DNA from 3 places in the Microlunatus soli genome. Region 3 is predicted to be linked to each of the others. Evidence: riboswitches for the same ligand, from Rfam matches in the RefSeq annotation. Region 3 holds a riboswitch; each other region holds the start of a gene.

Region 1 (5,441 bases), 330 kb from region 3:
CAGCAACGGACCGAGCACCGCCACCAGCACCGGGATCGCAACCATCACGCCGTACGCCACCGGGCGCAACCGAACGCCGACCCTCATCCGACGAGCTCCCCTGCCGGCACCAAGCGGCGGCCGATCAGATCAACCACCGTATTGATCATGATGGACACCGATCCGATGATCAACATCACTGCCATCAGGACCGGCTGATCACGGGTGGAGATCGCGTCCATCGTCGTGGTGGCGATCCCCGGCAGCACGAAGATCGCCTCCACCACGAGGACACCGCCGAGCAGGCCGCTGCCGGTCCGCGCCAGATCCTGGATCGCCGGTCCGAGGGCGTTCGGGGCGACGTGCCGAACCAGCAGTGACCACCGCGTCACACCGAGCCGGGCCGCCTGGCGGATGTAGGGACGGTCCATCACGTCGATCACCCCGGCCCGCACCAGGCGTACGACCGGGGCCGCCGTCCGCGCGGTGATGATCAGCAACGGCAGCACCAGGTAGATCGGCCGAGTGATCAGCCCGGCAAGATCGACACCGATCGCCGTCGCCGGGACGAGTCCGGCACCGACGGCGAGCCAGGACACCAGCAGGACGGCCAGCACGAACTCGGGGATGGCATCGAGCAGCACCGCCACCGTGGTGATCAGCCGGTCCGGCAAGCCGCCGGGCCGCAACCCGCCGAGGAAGCCCAGGAGGCCGCCGATCGGTACCAGCAGCACCGTCGCCAGGAACGCCAGCAGCGCAGACTCTGCCAACGGGAGGCCGATCACCTGACTGACCGGAATTCCTTGCGCATAAGAGATTCCGAGGTCGCCATGCAGGAGACGACCGAGCCAGCTGGCGAAGCGCAACACCGGCGAGACGTCCAGCCCGAGCAGCCGGCGCGTCGTCTCCCGTTGGACCGATGTCGTCAGATCACTGCTCTGGACGTCCGCGGCATCGCCGGGCAACAACACCGACAGTCCGAAGATCAGCATCAGCAGCACCAGCACCTGCAGCACCGCGATCACGGCCCGCCGCAGTACCCAACGGTGCACCGACCTGTTCGACGGGATCGTCACGGGGCAATGATCATCGTGGCGCCACCTTGTCGAAACGAGCCCAGTCGAGCGCATTGGGAACGGCGGCGGGGATGTTGCGATACCCCTTCCGGGCCGCGGTCAACCAGGGTGTGGTGGCCCAGAAGATGTAGCCGCCACGGTCGTGGAGGATCTCGTGCAACCGGTGGTAGGACCGGGCCCGTTCGGTGTCGGACGAGGTCTGCTGCGCGTGCTGATAGATCCGATCGAACTCCGGGTCCTTCCACCGGGTGACGTTCTTCGGTGCATCGCTGAGCAGTCGGGACCCGAAGTGGTACGGGATCGCCAACGGGCCGGACTGTCCCATCACCATCGCCCCCTTGGTCAGCACCTCGGTGTAGTAGGTGTCCTTCGAGCCGACCTTCACCTCGACGGTCACCCCGACCTTGGCAGCCTGAGCAGCGAACAGTCGAGCAGCCTCGACGAACCCACCGGCCACCGGCGCGACGAACAGATCGAACCGAAGCCCCCGCATCCCGGCGCGACGCAGCAACCCGCGGGCTCGGTCCGGGTCGTGTTGGTGCATCGGCAGGTCGTCGGCGTAGTAGCGGTAGCCGCGGCCGAAGACGTCGTTCGACAGCTCACCCTGTCCCTGCAGAGCGACCTTGATCAACTCCTCGCGGTCCACCAGGTGCATCATCGCGCGGCGGACGTCGGGATGGTCGAAGGGCGCTCGGTCGGTCTTCATCGCGAAGTAGACGATGCCGCTGTTGGCAGTCGCGGCTACCTCAAGATCATCGCGGCGGCGCAGCTCCTGAGCCGCCGACGGCGACAATGCATCGGCGAAGTCCGCCTGGCCACTCTGGACAGCGGCGGGACGCGAGGACTGATCGGTGCTCAGGATGCGTAGGGTCCGGATCCGCGGCTTGCCGTCCCAGTAGTCGTCGTTGGCCTCGGCCGTCAGCTCTCTGCCGGCGGCGAACGAGACGAACCGGAACGGCCCGGTCCCGATCGGATGATCGAAACGGCTGGTCCGATCACGGACGATCCTGGTCCCGTACGAGGTCAACATCGCGGGGAGATCGAAGGAGGGCGAGGTGAGCACCAGTTCGACCGTCCGCTCGCCGATGGCCCGGCACGCTCCCGGATCGATCGCCGCCAGGGTGCTCGCCGCCACGAACGACTTGGCCTGGTGTTGGCGTCCGAGGATCCGGCGCAGGGTGTACAGCACATCGGCGGAAGTGAAGGGACTGCCGTCGTGCCAACGCGCGTCGCGGAGCTTGAGCCGCCACCGAGAGCCGTCGGCATTCGGCTCGGCCGACTCGGCAAGCCGCGGTACCGGTGTCATCGTCGAGTCGACCTCGAACAGCCCGTCGTACAGGTGTTTGGCCCGGGCTTCGTCGATGAACATGGTCCCGACGCCGGGATCGATCACCTCACTGGCACCCGCACCCTCGTACAGGGCGGTGAACTCGGCAATGGTGGAATTCCCTGCACCCCGGGTGGCCCTGGTGGGGGTTCCGTTCGAGCAGCCGGGCAGCAGCACTCCCCCTGCCACAGCAGCCGTCCCGGCCAACAGACCTCGGCGGCCGATCGACCGTCCGTGATCCGCGGTGTCTGCGTCCACGTTTCTGTGTCTCCCCTCGCGACGGGGCACGCGACGGGGAGGAACCGGACGGCAGCGCATCCCGGAGGATGCGCTGAGTTCGGACCGGACCACCCGCGTAGTCGTGACCGTTGGGTACTTCACACGGCAGGTATCTGGCTTCGACCCGATCCGGGTCTCACAGTTGCGGGGCAGCTCCGGACTCTCACCGGCCTTCCCTGACGTGTTCGCACAGCGTAGCGAAGCGTCTTCCCTCGGGCACACCGCACTCCGCGTGTCCGGGGTTCCATAATCCGTGAGGTAAGGCTAACCTACCTTCGTGGTCAGTTCCGTGGGTAGCCGTCTGATTCAGCTGTCGTTCGCCGAACGCGCGCGCTCGGCCCTGTCCGCAAGCTCGACACTGGCCTGGGCTGCCGGAGACGAGGCCGGAACAGCGCTCTACTACCAGGAATGCGGCTCCCCGATCCTGTTGACCGACGACGAGGTGGCCGATGAGCTGCTGTTCGCCGGTTGCGGGCGGATCGAGATGGGTCTGCACCCCCGGCTCGGACTCGTCCGGCTGGTCGGTCAGTTCTGGCCGTTGGCCGACACCGAGGCGGTACCCAAGATCGAAGCGATCAGGCGGGATCACCAGGACTGTTCCCACTGCGTCAGTCGGCGGATCACCCGACTCATCGGGTTCCATGTGGTGACCGCGGCGATCCGGCTTCCGGGTGAGACGGAGTATCACCCGATCACCGTCGACGAGTATGCGATGGCCGGTCCGGATCCGATCATCGCCGCCGGCGCCGTGATCGCTGCGCACCTGAACGCCGATCACGCCGATGAGCTGCGGGCGGTCAGCGCCGGTTTGCTCGGCGTACCGCACGATGCGGTGGCCGGCGCCTCGATCGGCGCCATCGATTGCGGCGGCTTCGAGCTGGAGACGGTCGGCGGCTTCGGCGGGCAGATGGTGTTCATCCCGTTCCCGCACCCGCCGGCCGACGAACGCGAATTGCAGCGAGCGCTGCGGCTGGCACTGGACGACAGCGGTACCGGCTGGACGACCTGTCTGTGACGGAGGAGGTCGGCGACCGTGTCGCGTCGATCACCGCAACATCCCTTGCTCAGCAGGGAATTCTCACAGAGCGGGGCGAGATGCCCGACGGCAGACGACGAATCATGGGGGTTTGGTAGTGGTACGACGATGGCGCGCGGCGACGGTGGCGATCATGGTCGTCGCGATCGGGCTGATGACCGGCTGCAATTCCTCGACAACCGGAGCCTCGCGCTCGGCGTCGGGATCGGGATCGGCTGGCTCCGGAGATCGATCGGGTGACCGGCAGACCCGGTATCCGCTCACCTCAAGACGCCTACGGGAGCACGGTGCTGCAATCGGAACCGCGCCGGGTGGCGATCGCCGGTCAGGTCGGCGACACCGAGAATGTGCTGTCGCTCGATGTGATCCCGGTCCTGGCCCCGGACTTCCAGCTGCAGTGGCCGTGGATCGACGCCGATGACCGGTCGAAGATCGAGAAGCAGTATCAGGGCAGGTCCGACAGCGAACTCCCCTTGGAGCAGGTCGCCGCGAGTCGCCCGGACGTGATCATCGCCACCTCCGACACCGCCCTGAAGGAGCATTACGAGAAGCTGTCCCAGATCGCCCCGGTGGTCGCCTTCGAGAAGCAGCCGGCGAGCACCCAGTTCGACTGGCAACAATCGATCCGGTTGATCGGGACGGCACTCAATCGCACCGCCGAGGCCGAGGAACAGATCGCCTCGACCCGTGACCTGATCACCCAGGCCAAGGCCGACCATCCCGAATTCGCCGGCACATCGATCAGCTTCGCGATCAACTATGGCGCCGAATACGGCATCACGTTCTACAACGGCAAGGGATCGCCGGGCGAGACGCTGTTCGGCGAGCTCGACTTCGACCCGGCCGATCACGCCGACAAGTTCACCGGCGAACGGCCACAGGTCGGCACCGAACAACTCTCCCTGCTGGACAGCGATCTGCTGGTGGTGAACTTCAACGGCGGCGCGGCCGACCGGAGGAAGATGGAGACGAACAGGCTGTTCGCCAGCATTCCCGCCGTCCGCGACAAGCGTTACCTCGGTCTGCTGCCCGAGGGCGACACCTCGCCGCTGGCCTGGTCCCTGGCGCGGCCGACGCCGGCCAACCTGCAGTGGTCGATCAACAATCTCGTCCCCCAGCTCGGTCCGCTCGCGTCGAAGGTGAAGTGACTCCATGCCAGGTCGCACCCAGAAGTCGTTCCCGATCTTCATCCGCGAACTCGAGGTCCTCGAGTCGTTTCGGCTGACTCCGGCGATGCAGCGGGTCGTACTCGGCGGTGATCAGCTCGGAGCCTTCGAGAACAACGGATTCGCGATCACCCCCTTCCACACCGACAATGCCGATGACCACGTCAAATTGATCATCCCCGGTGCGCCGGTACCGACGCCGGTACAACAGGACGGGCACCTGGACTGGTCGGCCGAGGCGCTGGACCGTTCCCGGGACTACACACCACGTCGCTACGACCCGGCGACCGGACGACTGGAGCTGGACTTCGTCCGGCACCAGGGCGGACCGGCCGCCGAGTGGGCGGACACGGCGAGGCCAGGAGATCGGATCCTGGTCGCCGGGCCGCGGGGCACCACGGTGCTTCCCGATGACATCGACTGGTTCTTCCTGGTGGGCGATGAGACAGCCCTCCCGGCGATCGCGCGGCGGATCGAGGAGCTACCGGCCGGCACGCCGGTGACGGCCGTGGTGTCGGTCCCCTCGTCCGCCGATGAGCAGATCCTGGAGCATCGCACCGAACTGGAGATCAGCTGGA
Region 2 (5,441 bases), 1.6 Mb from region 3:
CCCGACGACCTCGATGTCGGGCTCCAGTCCGAGCAACGCCGCGAACGCCTGCCGGATCAGCGCCTGATCATCGGCCAGCAGGATCCTGATGGTGTTCGCAGCGGTCACATCGTCATCGGCACCGAGGCCGGCGCCGTCGGAAGGAGAGGTCATCACCGTGTCCTGGCTGAGCTGGGAAGGTCGAGCCGCGACGCCGGCAGCGCCGGATCCGCATTCGGCCCGGGTCGGGCGGTTTCGGGTACGACGCGTTCGGGGCGCGCGGGTTGGAGTCGGGACCGTTCGGGCCGGGCAGGCTCGGTGCGGGCAGGCTCGGGGCGGGCAGGCTCGGTGCGGCCCGGAGCGGACCTCGGCGCAGTCAGCACAGCCCGGACGACCGTGCCGCCGCCCTCCGCCGGGCGGACGACCAGCACACCGCCGGCATCGGCGACCCGACGGCGCAGACCGGTCAGCCCGGTGCCCCGGCGAGGGACCCGCGGCATCCCGACACCGTCGTCGGTGATCGTCACGCCCTCCTCGTGCACCTCGATCGTGCACCGCGTCGCCTCCGCATGCCGGACGACGTTGGTCACCACCTCGCGGACCACGAAGCCGAGCAGTTGACTCTCCGCGTCGGCCATCGGCGGCAACGCCGACGGGACCGTGGCTTCGATCCCGGCCGCCATCAACACCGAACGGGAGCTGGCGATCTCCGAGGCCAGCCGGACCTCCCGCATCCCGGTGGTGGTCGCCCGGACGTCGGCCAGGGCGACCCGGGCGATCTGCTCGACCTCGGTCATCTGCTCCCGGGCCGCACCGGGATCGGCCTCGGAGAGCCGAGCGGCCAGTCCGGACTTGATCGAGATCGCGGTCAGCGAATGACCGAGGATGTCGTGCAGGTCGCGGGCGATCCGTTCCCGTTCGGCCGCGACGGCAAGGGTCGAGACCCGTTGTTCGGCGGCCTGCAGCCGATGCCGTACTCGGCCGGCTTCGAACCCGCCACCGACCGCGATGCCGAACAGCAGGCCCAACGCGGCCAGCACCACCGGTGCCAGCGACCACTGCGGTATCGCCGTCAGCAGCACCACCAGGTTCCAGGCCAGCACCGCCCAGCGCGCGTGCCGCCACGGGATCAGGGTCGCGATCATCACCGACGGGTAGACGCCGAAGTTGGTGAAACCCCAACCGGCGTAGCCGATCGTGGACAGCATCAGGGCGACGAACAGACCGATGTAGGCCCAGCGCCAGAGCAGCCGCAGGTCCGCGGCCCACGCCGTCATCAGATAGGTCAGCGACATGCCGACCAGTCCGATCCAGCGATAGGCCAGCTCCGTGCCGGTCGGCTGACCGGCATGGATGTCCTGGACGGCGAAGATCATGAAGACCAGACCGAACAGATAGATCGTGCCCTGGTTCTGCAGGAAACGCCGCGGCGTCCACCGCCGGGCCGCTTCGGGTCCGCACCGGGCCGTCGGCGCCCGATCGGGATCCTCGCCCTCGGCGAAGGGTTCGACCCGCAGCAGTGTGTGCAGTGTGCTTCGCATCGTCCCTCCTCAGCCGGTCCACCCGACGGTCAACCGCTGCAGCCGACCGCCCGCAAGGCTGCTCACCGCTTGCTCGTCGCCGCAGCTCGACGATAGCCCAGCGCGCCGACGATCGTCAGACCGATCGTCCAGCAGCCCAGCACCAGCACCCCGATCCACGGGAACGGCCCGGCGCCGAACGGATAACGGCCCAACTCGGCGATCCAGTAGGACGGCAGCAGCTCGGCGATCCGCTGCATGGCCGTCGGCATCAGCGCGGCCGGGAACCAGAGTCCGCCGAGCATCGCCATCACCAGCAACGTGAGCGTGGTCAGCCCCTGCACCGTCTCGGCCTTCACCCAGAGGCCGATCACCAGTCCGAGCACCGCTACCGGGATCAGGGACAGCCACATCAGCAGCAGCGCGGCCGCCCAGGTGGCCGCCGGTGCCCGGACGTCGCCGACCAGGAACCCGGCCGCGAACACCAGCACCAGCGCCGGCAGCACCACGATCATGATCACCCCGGCCTTGGCGAGCAGGAAGGCGCGCGGCCGCAGGGTGGTGATCGTCAGCTGCCGGAACCAACCCGATCGGCGTTCGACGGCGAGCTGGGAGCCGCCGCCCATCGCTGCGCCGAGCGAGCCGTACGCGGCCATCGAGACCATGTACATCGCCGCCCAGCTGAGATTGCCGCCGGGTGCCTGTGCTGCTCCGAAGATCTGGGTGAAGACCACGTACAGCACGACCGGCGTGACGACGGAGAAGATCATGAAGCCGGTGTTCTTGACCGTCAGTCGCAGCGTGTGCAGCAGGTAGTGCAGCGGTGCCGGGAGCCGGATCGGCCGGTGCACCGCACCGGCCTGCGACGGCGTGGCGGTGCTCATCGCCGGGTGGTCAACTCGAGGAAGGCTTCTTCCAGGCCGACCGCGTTCACTTCGATGTCGTACGCCGCCGGGAAGTCGCCGACCAGTCCGCGCAGGGTGGCATCGGAATCCCTGCTCCGGATCAGGATCCGCCCGGCCCGCTGCTCCACGTCACTGACCGCGGGCAGCCTGCTCAACAGCTCGGCGTCGACACCGTCGGCGGCCATCGAGATCGTCCGGCCGAGGACACCGGATTTGATCTGAGCGCCGGTCCCGTCGGCCACCACGGTGCCGGAGTTGATCACCACGATCCGGTCCGCGATCTGGTCGGCCTCCTCCAGGTAGTGGGTGGCGAACAGCACCGTCCTACCGCCCTCGGCGAAGCGGCGCATCGAGTTCCAGAACTCGTGCCGGACCTCGACGTCCATCCCGACGGTCGGCTCGTCCAAGATCAACAACTGTGGGTCGGCCATGATCGCCAAACCGAAGCGGAGTCGCTGCGCCTGGCCGCCGGACAGCTTGTCGGTCCGGGTCCGCAGGAAGTCCCCGAGGCCTGCGGTCTCGATCACCGTGCCGACCGGGAGCGGGTGGCTGTGCAGACCGTGCATCAGGCGCAACAACTCACCGACGGTCGCCTCGTGCAGCAAGGCACCGGCCTGCAGCATCGCACCGACCAGACCGGCCTCGACCGCCTGTCGCGGTGTCCGACCGAACACCGCGACCCGGCCGCTGTCGGGCTGCACCAGCCCGGTGATCAGTTCGTTCATGGTGGACTTGCCGGCGCCGTTCGGGCCGAGCACGGCGACCAGTTCGCCGACATCGATCCTCAGGTCGATGCCGTCGACCGCACGGACCGCGCCGTAGCTCTTGGTCAGTCCGGTCAGGTGGATCGCCGGGGTTGCCGTCGGGGTCGTTGCCGGTGATGGGTGACCGGGCGCAACGGCCGGGTCGAGTTCTTGGTCCAGTGCCATGCCGATCAGTCTTCTCCGAGGCCGGCCGGGCCACGTCGCCGGAATGTCAGCAGTCCCGACTGACAACTGTCACGAACCCGGTCGTCGCGGCGGGACTCGATGCGGCTCGCACGGGTTATGCTCTGCAAGGACGGAGAGGGACGAATCGTTGCGGATCGACAACACGGATCGCAAGCTTCTTGCGTTGCTGATGGAAGACGGCCGGCAAAGTTATGCCTCGTTGGGGCAACAGGTCGGGTTGTCGACGGCGGCCACCAAGCGCCGTGTCGATCGGCTTCGGCAGGACCGCATCATCCGCGGCTTCGGTGCCGACGTCGATCCGACCGCACTCGGCTGGAACATCGAGGCGTTCGTCGAGATCTACTGCAACGGACAGATCCCGCCGGAGCAGATGAAGGAGTTCGCCGCCGCGATCCCCGAGGTGTACGACGGCTACACCGTCACCGGCGAGGCCGACGGGTTGCTGGTCGTCCGGTGCACCGATGCCGGCCACCTGGAACGCGTGCTCGGCGAGATCCGCACCCACCACGACGTCGTCCGCACCCGCAGTGCGATCGTGCTCTCCCATCTCTGAGTCCGATCCACCGGTGGTGGATCCGGGCTGAGCCCGGATCCGGGCTGAGCGATAGACTCGCTGCTGCCGACGGGAAGGGAATCCGGTGCGAGACCGGGACTGCCCCGCAGCGGTGAGTGGGAACGACGACTGCAAGAGCGCACTGGGAACGGCGCCGGACCTCGATCCGGCGGTGAACGGTTCCTGGGAAGCGGTAGTCGGTAGGCCGAACGGGCCCGGTGATCCGGCCCGCTGCCCACGAGTCCGAAAACCTGCCGTCGGGGCGCGGATCGCCGATCCGTGCGTCGTGGGGTCTCGAGGGAAGATCGCCGACACTCTGCCGACCACGATCCGTCGGACGGGTGTCGCGGTCGGACTCCCGGCGTCAGCTGTGTGCACGAGGAGTTCGCCGTACATGATCAACAAGCTGCTGCATCGCACGCCCGGCAAGGCAGCGATGGCGCTGGTCGCGATCGTCACCACCCTGGCTGCCACCGCCTGCGGAGTGGTCGGATCGTCGCCTGCTCCCGGGGTGGCGCCGTCCAGCGGGTCGCCCGGCTGCATCAGCGATTTCGACCCGAAGACCGACTACTTCGGAGTCAAGCAGAAGCTCGAGTACGCAACGAACTTCGACATCAGCTACCACAAGTCGTACCAGGTCATCACCGTCCAGCGGCCCGAGGTCGGCGGCAAGCCGGAGAGCTACGTGTTGGTCAAGTGCGGTGCGCCGAAACCCGACCTGACCGGCGAGCTGGCCGAGGCACCACAGCTGAGCACCCCGGTGCACAGTCTGTTCTCAGCCTCGACCACCCACATCCCCAGCCTGGAGGCGCTCGGGCAGTTGGACGTGCTGACCGGCGTCGCCTCCAAGTCCTTGATCAACTCGGCCGCGGCCAGGAGCAGGGTCGCCGGCGACCAGGTCACCGAGTTCGCTCCGGCCGGCACCGCCGATGCGGAGAAGATCGTGGCCAGTCAGCCCGATGCGTTGATCACCGCGGGGATGGACGACCCGGCGTATGCGACGGTCCGCAAGGCCGGGATCCCGGTGCTGGCCGACGCGGAATACCTGGAGCGCACCCCGCTCGGTCAGGCCGAGTGGATCAAGTTCTTCGCAGCACTGACCGGGACCGAACAGCGGGCGGCCGAGACCTTCGACACCATCGCCGGCGACTACCGGACCGCGGTCAACAAGGCGGCGAAGGCCGACCCGACCGAGGTGCTGTTGAGCCAGCCGTACCAGGGCGTCTGGACGATGCCGACCGGCGGGACGGTGATGGGCAAGATGATCACCGATGCCGGCGGCAGCTGGGCCTGGCAGTCCGACACCTCGCCGTCCTCGGCCAGTCCCGACCTGGAGCAGGTGTTCACCAAGTCCGGCAAGGCCAAGATCTGGATCACCTCGACGAACTGGAAGACCCGTAAGGAAGCATTGGCCGACGAACCTCGATTCGCCCAGCTGGCCGCGTACAAGTCGGGAGCGATCTGGGCGCCCAGCAAGCAGGTCAATGCCGCCGGCGGCAACAACATCTTCGAGCTCGGCGTGCTCCGTCCCGAT
Region 3 (5,441 bases):
GGCACTGACCGACGTCACCCCCGGGACGACCTCTGCGGGATAGCGGCCGGCCAGTCGATCATGCAGGTAGCCGTAGGAGCTGTAGAACAGCGGGTCTCCCTCGGCGAGCACGACCACGCTGCGGCCGGCGTCCAGATGCGCGGCCAGCCGAGACGCCGAGGCGTCGTAGAAGTCGTCGATCACGCCGTAGTAGCCGAGCGGATGATCGACCTCACCGGTGGTCACCGGGTAGGCCAGCAGTTCCTCGGTCACGTCGGCGCGGATCAGATCCGCTGCGATCGAACGAGCGATGGACCTGCCCCGGGTGCCGGAATGATAGGCGATCACGTCGGCGCCCGCGATCAGCCGGGCCGCGCGCAGCGTGATCAACTCCGGGTCGCCGGGGCCGACCCCGACGCCGTACAGCTTGCCGGTCACAGCTCCGCCTCCCGGGCCAACGCATTGATCGCCGATGCCGCCATCGCCGATCCTCCCCGCCGGCCCTCGACGACCAGATAGGGAATGTCGAACGGATTCTCCGCGCACGCCTGCTTGGATTCGGCCGAGCCGACGAAACCGACCGGGACACCGATGATGGCGGCCGGCCGTGGTGCTCCGGCGGCGATCAGCTCCAGCAACGTGAACAACGCGGTCGGAGCATTCCCGATCGCCACCACCGCACCGTCCAGATCCTCGGTCCACAAGGAAACCGCGGCCGCCGATCGGGTGGTCCCCCACGCTCGAGCGATCTCGGCGACGCGCGGATCGTGCAGTCGGCAGATCACCCGGTTGTCGGCCGGCAGCCGGCGCCGGGTGATGCCGGCGTCGATCATGGTCGCATCGACCAGCAACGGCTTGCCGTCCTGCAACGCAGCCCGTGCAGCCGGGACCAGTCGCGGATGGATCCGCAGGTCTGCGGTGATGTCGACGTCACCGGCGGCGTGGATCATCCGCACCGCCACCGACTCCGCCCCGGCGGGCACGCCGTCGAGGTCGGCCTCGTCGCGGATGGTGTCGAAGGATCTGCGATAGATCTGCTGCCCGTCGTCCAGGTAGTCGTAGAGCTTGGGTGGTCGATCCATCACGCGCTTCCTGCTGTCGGTTGATCATGGTCGGACCTGGTCCGCCGGCTGGGTGGTTCGCCTTGTCCTGCATCGAGTGCGGCGACCGCGGCTGCGGTGTCGGGCGGCGCGATCAGGTCGACGACCTCTCCGGTCGGACGTCCGCACCGGCGATCACATCCGCTGAGATGGATCCGGCTGGCCCGGCTTTCCCGGGACACCGGGAACGCGCGGCGCGACTCCAGGAAGCTGACCAGCTCGGTGGCCGCGGCCCGGGTGTCGATCGCCGACCGCGCGCAACCGGGTGACCCGACGCAGGCGGTGACCGAGTTCCAGGACGAATCCGCCTCGACGATCAGGCCGGCGGCTGCGAGCTCCGGCAGCCGAGCCGCTGCATCCGGCAGCACAACTCCGCGCCAGGGGGTCAGGATGACGGAGCCGGATCCGTCGCCGGCAGCACCGACGATGGCGTTGATCTGCGGCGCCGACAACCGACCGAGTGGGACCGCGACCGATGCGGCGCCGTCGACCGAGCCGACGGCGACGGCGCCTTCCTCGACCGGCGGGACGTCGCCACCGGCAACGAGCTCGCCGATCGGGCGCAGGCCGCCGGCGAGTCGGCCCGGATCGATCTCCCGCAGATGCCAGCCGGCGGTCGGCGACGTCTCGCGCACTGCGACGAACCGGCGGGCGATCATGATCATCGCCGGCACCGCGTGCACCGTCGGGACCACTGCACCGACGGGCTCGTCGGACGTACCGATCATGATCATCGCGGTGTCCGTGCTCAGCCGGCGGAGGCCGAGGTCGAAGCGCAGCGAACCGACGTCTCCACTGCCGTCGTCCAGGGCGAACAGGAAGCGCCCCGGCAGCGCGGCCAGCTCCGGGGCGGCACACAGAGATCGGTCCAGCTCGGTGATCAGCCGGTCCAGGCTCGGCCGACCGCTCAGTCCGGCCAAGGGCGAGGCGACGATGTTGCGGACCCGGTCGTGCTCGGGCGAGGGCAGCAGCCCGAGCGAGGCGACGGCAGCGCCTAGATCGTCCAGCCGGTCTTCGCTGACCCCGCGCAGCTGCAGGTTGGCGCGGGACGTCAAGTGCAGCTCCGGCTGCCCGTACTCGGCGGCCAACCTCCCCAGACCGGCAAGCTGCACGGTCGTGAGCCGCCCACCGGGAACTCGGATCCGCACCAGCAGCCCGTCCTCAGCCCGATGCGGTGAGAGCAGTCCCGGGCAACGGTCTGCACGCAGATGTCCCGGATCGATCACCGGCACATCATAAGGACCATCGATCCCCCGGTGGTTGCGGCGCCGACCGTCGGACGCGGTCACAGCGGCGGAATCAATCGTCTAGGGTGAGGAGCACTCGCCAGTAACAGGAACCCGGTGTGATTCCGGGACGGTCCCGCCACTGTGATCACGCCCACCGGTGTGAGAGTCAGGAACTGCCTGGTGAGTTCTGTCCCATCATTCGATCCGGGCGAGGACCCGGAGAAGGACTGATCAGCGCATGCGTATCGCCCTGCTCTCCACCTCCGACACCGACCTGTTGTCGGCACGCGCCAGCGGCGCGGACTACCTGCTGGCCAACCCGAGCCGGACCCCGATCGAGGACTATCCGCGGCTGCTCGAGGGTGCCGACATCGTGATCGCGCGATTGCTCGGATCGCCGCAGGCCTACCGGGCCGAGATCGACCGGCTACGTTCGGCCGGTCGGCCGTTGGTCGTGCTCGGCGGTGAGCAGTCACCCGATGCGGCCCTGATGGAACAGTCGTCGGTCCCGATCGGGATCGCCACCGACGCCCACCAGTATCTGGCCGAGGGTGGGCCGGGCAATCTCTCCCAGCTGCATGCCTTCCTGTCCGACACCGTGCTGCTCAGCGGCGACGGATTCGATCCGCCGGTCCGGCATCCTGCCTGGGGACCGCTGCGCACTCCGCCCCATGACACTCCGCCCGAGGGCGACGACCGTCCGAAGATCGCCATCCTCTTCTATCGTGCCCAGTTCGTCGCCGGGAATACCGCCTACGTCGAGGCGCTGGCCGACGCGATCGATGCCGCAGGCGGCCTCGGCGTGCCGATCTTCACCACGTCGCTGCGGGATGCTCCGCCGGAGCTGATCACCCACCTCGGCGACTACCAGGCGCTGATCACGACCGTGCTCGCGGCCGGCGGCAACCGACCGGCAACCGCGTCGGCCGGAGAACAGGACGAGGGCTGGGATGTCGCCGCCCTGGCCGGGCTGGACGTCCCTATCCTGCAAGGTCTCTGCCTGACCACCGACCGGGCGACCTGGGCGACCTCCGACGACGGACTGACCCCGCTGGACGTGGCGACCCAGATCGCCGTACCGGAATTCGACGGCCGGATCATCACCGTCCCGTTCTCCTTCAAGGAGACCGATGCCGAGGGGCTGCCGCACTACGTCGCCGATCGCGAACGCTGCCGCCGGGTCGCCGAGATCGCGGTCGGACACGCCCGGTTGTCGTCGACGCCGCCGGCCGAACGCAAGATCGCGATCGTGTTGTCGGCCTACCCCACCAAGCATTCCCGGATCGGCAACGCCGTCGGGCTGGACACCCCGGTCTCGACCATCAGGCTGCTCCGGCTGATGCGCGAGGCCGGCTACGACTTGGGCGACAGCCACAGCATCCCCGGCCTGGATCCGCTGCCCGCCGTGGAAGACGAGGAGCCGGATACCACCGCAGGCAATGCGCTGATCCACGCGTTGATCGACGCCGGCGGCCAGGATCCGGAGTGGCTGACCGCCGAGCAACTGTCCGGGCAGCCGATCCGGATCCCGGCGGCGACCTACCGCCACTGGCTGGACGAGCTTCCGGTCGAACTGGTCGAACGGGTCACCGACACCTGGGGTGCGGCGCCCGGTGAGCTGTTCGTCGACCGATCCTCCTCCGAGGACGACGGCGAATTGGTGGCCGCGGCGATCCGTTCGGGCAATATCGTGATCCTGGTCCAGCCGCCCCGTGGCTTCGGCGAAAATCCGATCGCGATCTACCACGATCCCGATCTGCCGCCCAGCCACCACTACCTGGCTACCTATCGGTGGCTGGAGAAGGAGTTCGGCGCGCACGCGATCGTGCATGTCGGCAAGCACGGCAACCTGGAATGGCTTCCGGGCAAGACGGCCGGGATGTCGGCGGCCTGCGGGACGGACGCGGCACTGGGCTCGGTGCCGTTGATCTATCCCTTCCTGGTCAACGATCCCGGTGAAGGGACGCAGGCCAAACGACGTGCCCATGCCACGGTGATCGATCACCTCGTCCCACCGATGGCGCGGGCCGAGAGCTACGGCGACATCGCCCGGCTGGAACAGCTGTTGGACGAGTACGCAGGAGCAACGGCGATGGATCCGGCGAAGGCGCCTGCGTTGCGCGGCCAGATCTGGGAGTTGATCACCACCGCCCAGCTGCATCGTGATCTCGGTCTGGAGGAGCGTCCGGACGATGCGGAGTTCGACGAGTTCGTGCTGCACGTGGACGGCTGGCTGTGTGAGATCAAGGACGTGCAGATCCGGGACGGTCTGCACGTCCTCGGACAGCCACCGACCGGTGCGGAGAAGATCAATCTGGTGCTGGCGATCCTGCGCTCGCCGCAGCTCTTCGGTGGCCGGACCGCGGCGGCCGGACTACGCAGCGCACTGGGGCTGGCCGACGACGCGCCGACCCACGAGGTGGACGTCGTCGAGGAGCAGGCCCGCTCGCTGGTCGCCGCGTTGGATGCGGCGGGCTGGTCGGCCGATCGGGTCCCAGACATCGTTCATGATCAACTCGGGTCCCCGTCGGCTGCTGTCGAACAGGCGTTGATCTTCGCCTGCACCGAGATCGTGCCGCGGTTGGAGCGGACCACCGACGAACTGGCGATGGTGCTGCATGCGTTGGACGGCGGCTACATCCCGGCCGGGCCGTCCGGGTCACCGCTGCGCGGGCTGGTCAACGTGCTGCCGACCGGCCGCAACTTCTACTCCGTCGACCCGAAGGCGGTCCCGTCCGCCTTGGCCTATCGCACCGGACGGTCGATGGCCGACTCGTTGCTGGATCGCTACCGCCAGGAGACGGGCGAATATCCACCGTCGGTCGGGCTGTCGATGTGGGGCACCTCGGCGATGCGGACCTCCGGCGACGACATCGGCGAGGTGCTGGCGCTGCTCGGTGTCCGGCCGGTCTGGGACGAGGCCTCCCGGCGCGTCACCGGGCTGGAGGCCGTGCCACTGGAAGAGCTCGGCAGGCCGCGGATCGACGTCACGGTCCGGATCTCCGGCTTCTTCCGGGACGCCTTCCCGCACGTCGTGAGCCTGATCGACGACGCCGTCGGCCTGGTGATCGATCTGGACGAACCCGATGATCAGAACTTCCCCCGCCGGCACGCCCTGGCCGATCAGCAACGG

What was found. Region 3 has a riboswitch for cobalamin ahead of cobN (cobaltochelatase subunit CobN). Riboswitches for the same ligand answer to the same signal wherever they lie in the genome.
Region 1: another riboswitch for cobalamin. It lies ahead of BLU38_RS24420 (ABC transporter substrate-binding protein); the one in region 3 lies ahead of cobN (cobaltochelatase subunit CobN).
Region 2: another riboswitch for cobalamin. It lies ahead of BLU38_RS18405 (ABC transporter substrate-binding protein); the one in region 3 lies ahead of cobN (cobaltochelatase subunit CobN).

What each region holds. Positions count from the first base shown of each region.
Region 1 covers NZ_LT629772.1:5,329,072-5,334,512, reverse strand. The annotation lists gene BLU38_RS24430 (ABC transporter permease subunit) at 1-87, opposite strand, end outside; gene BLU38_RS24425 (ABC transporter permease) at 84-1,055, opposite strand; gene BLU38_RS24420 (ABC transporter substrate-binding protein) at 1,066-2,640, opposite strand; cobalamin riboswitch at 2,749-2,902, opposite strand; gene BLU38_RS24415 (DUF2470 domain-containing protein) at 2,939-3,676, shown strand; gene BLU38_RS24410 (ABC transporter substrate-binding protein) at 3,985-4,845, shown strand; gene BLU38_RS24405 (siderophore-interacting protein) at 4,850-5,441, shown strand, end outside.
Region 2 covers NZ_LT629772.1:4,029,256-4,034,696, reverse strand. The annotation lists gene BLU38_RS18430 (response regulator transcription factor) at 1-153, opposite strand, end outside; gene BLU38_RS18425 (sensor histidine kinase) at 153-1,520, opposite strand; gene BLU38_RS18420 (ABC transporter permease) at 1,583-2,383, opposite strand; gene BLU38_RS18415 (ABC transporter ATP-binding protein) at 2,380-3,333, opposite strand; gene BLU38_RS18410 (Lrp/AsnC family transcriptional regulator) at 3,482-3,907, shown strand; cobalamin riboswitch at 3,983-4,160, shown strand; gene BLU38_RS18405 (ABC transporter substrate-binding protein) at 4,302-5,441, shown strand, end outside.
Region 3 covers NZ_LT629772.1:5,658,775-5,664,215, reverse strand. The annotation lists gene BLU38_RS25970 (precorrin-2 C(20)-methyltransferase) at 1-417, opposite strand, end outside; gene BLU38_RS25965 (precorrin-8X methylmutase) at 414-1,061, opposite strand; gene BLU38_RS25960 (hypothetical protein) at 1,061-2,305, opposite strand; cobalamin riboswitch at 2,370-2,504, shown strand; gene cobN (cobaltochelatase subunit CobN) at 2,547-5,441, shown strand, end outside.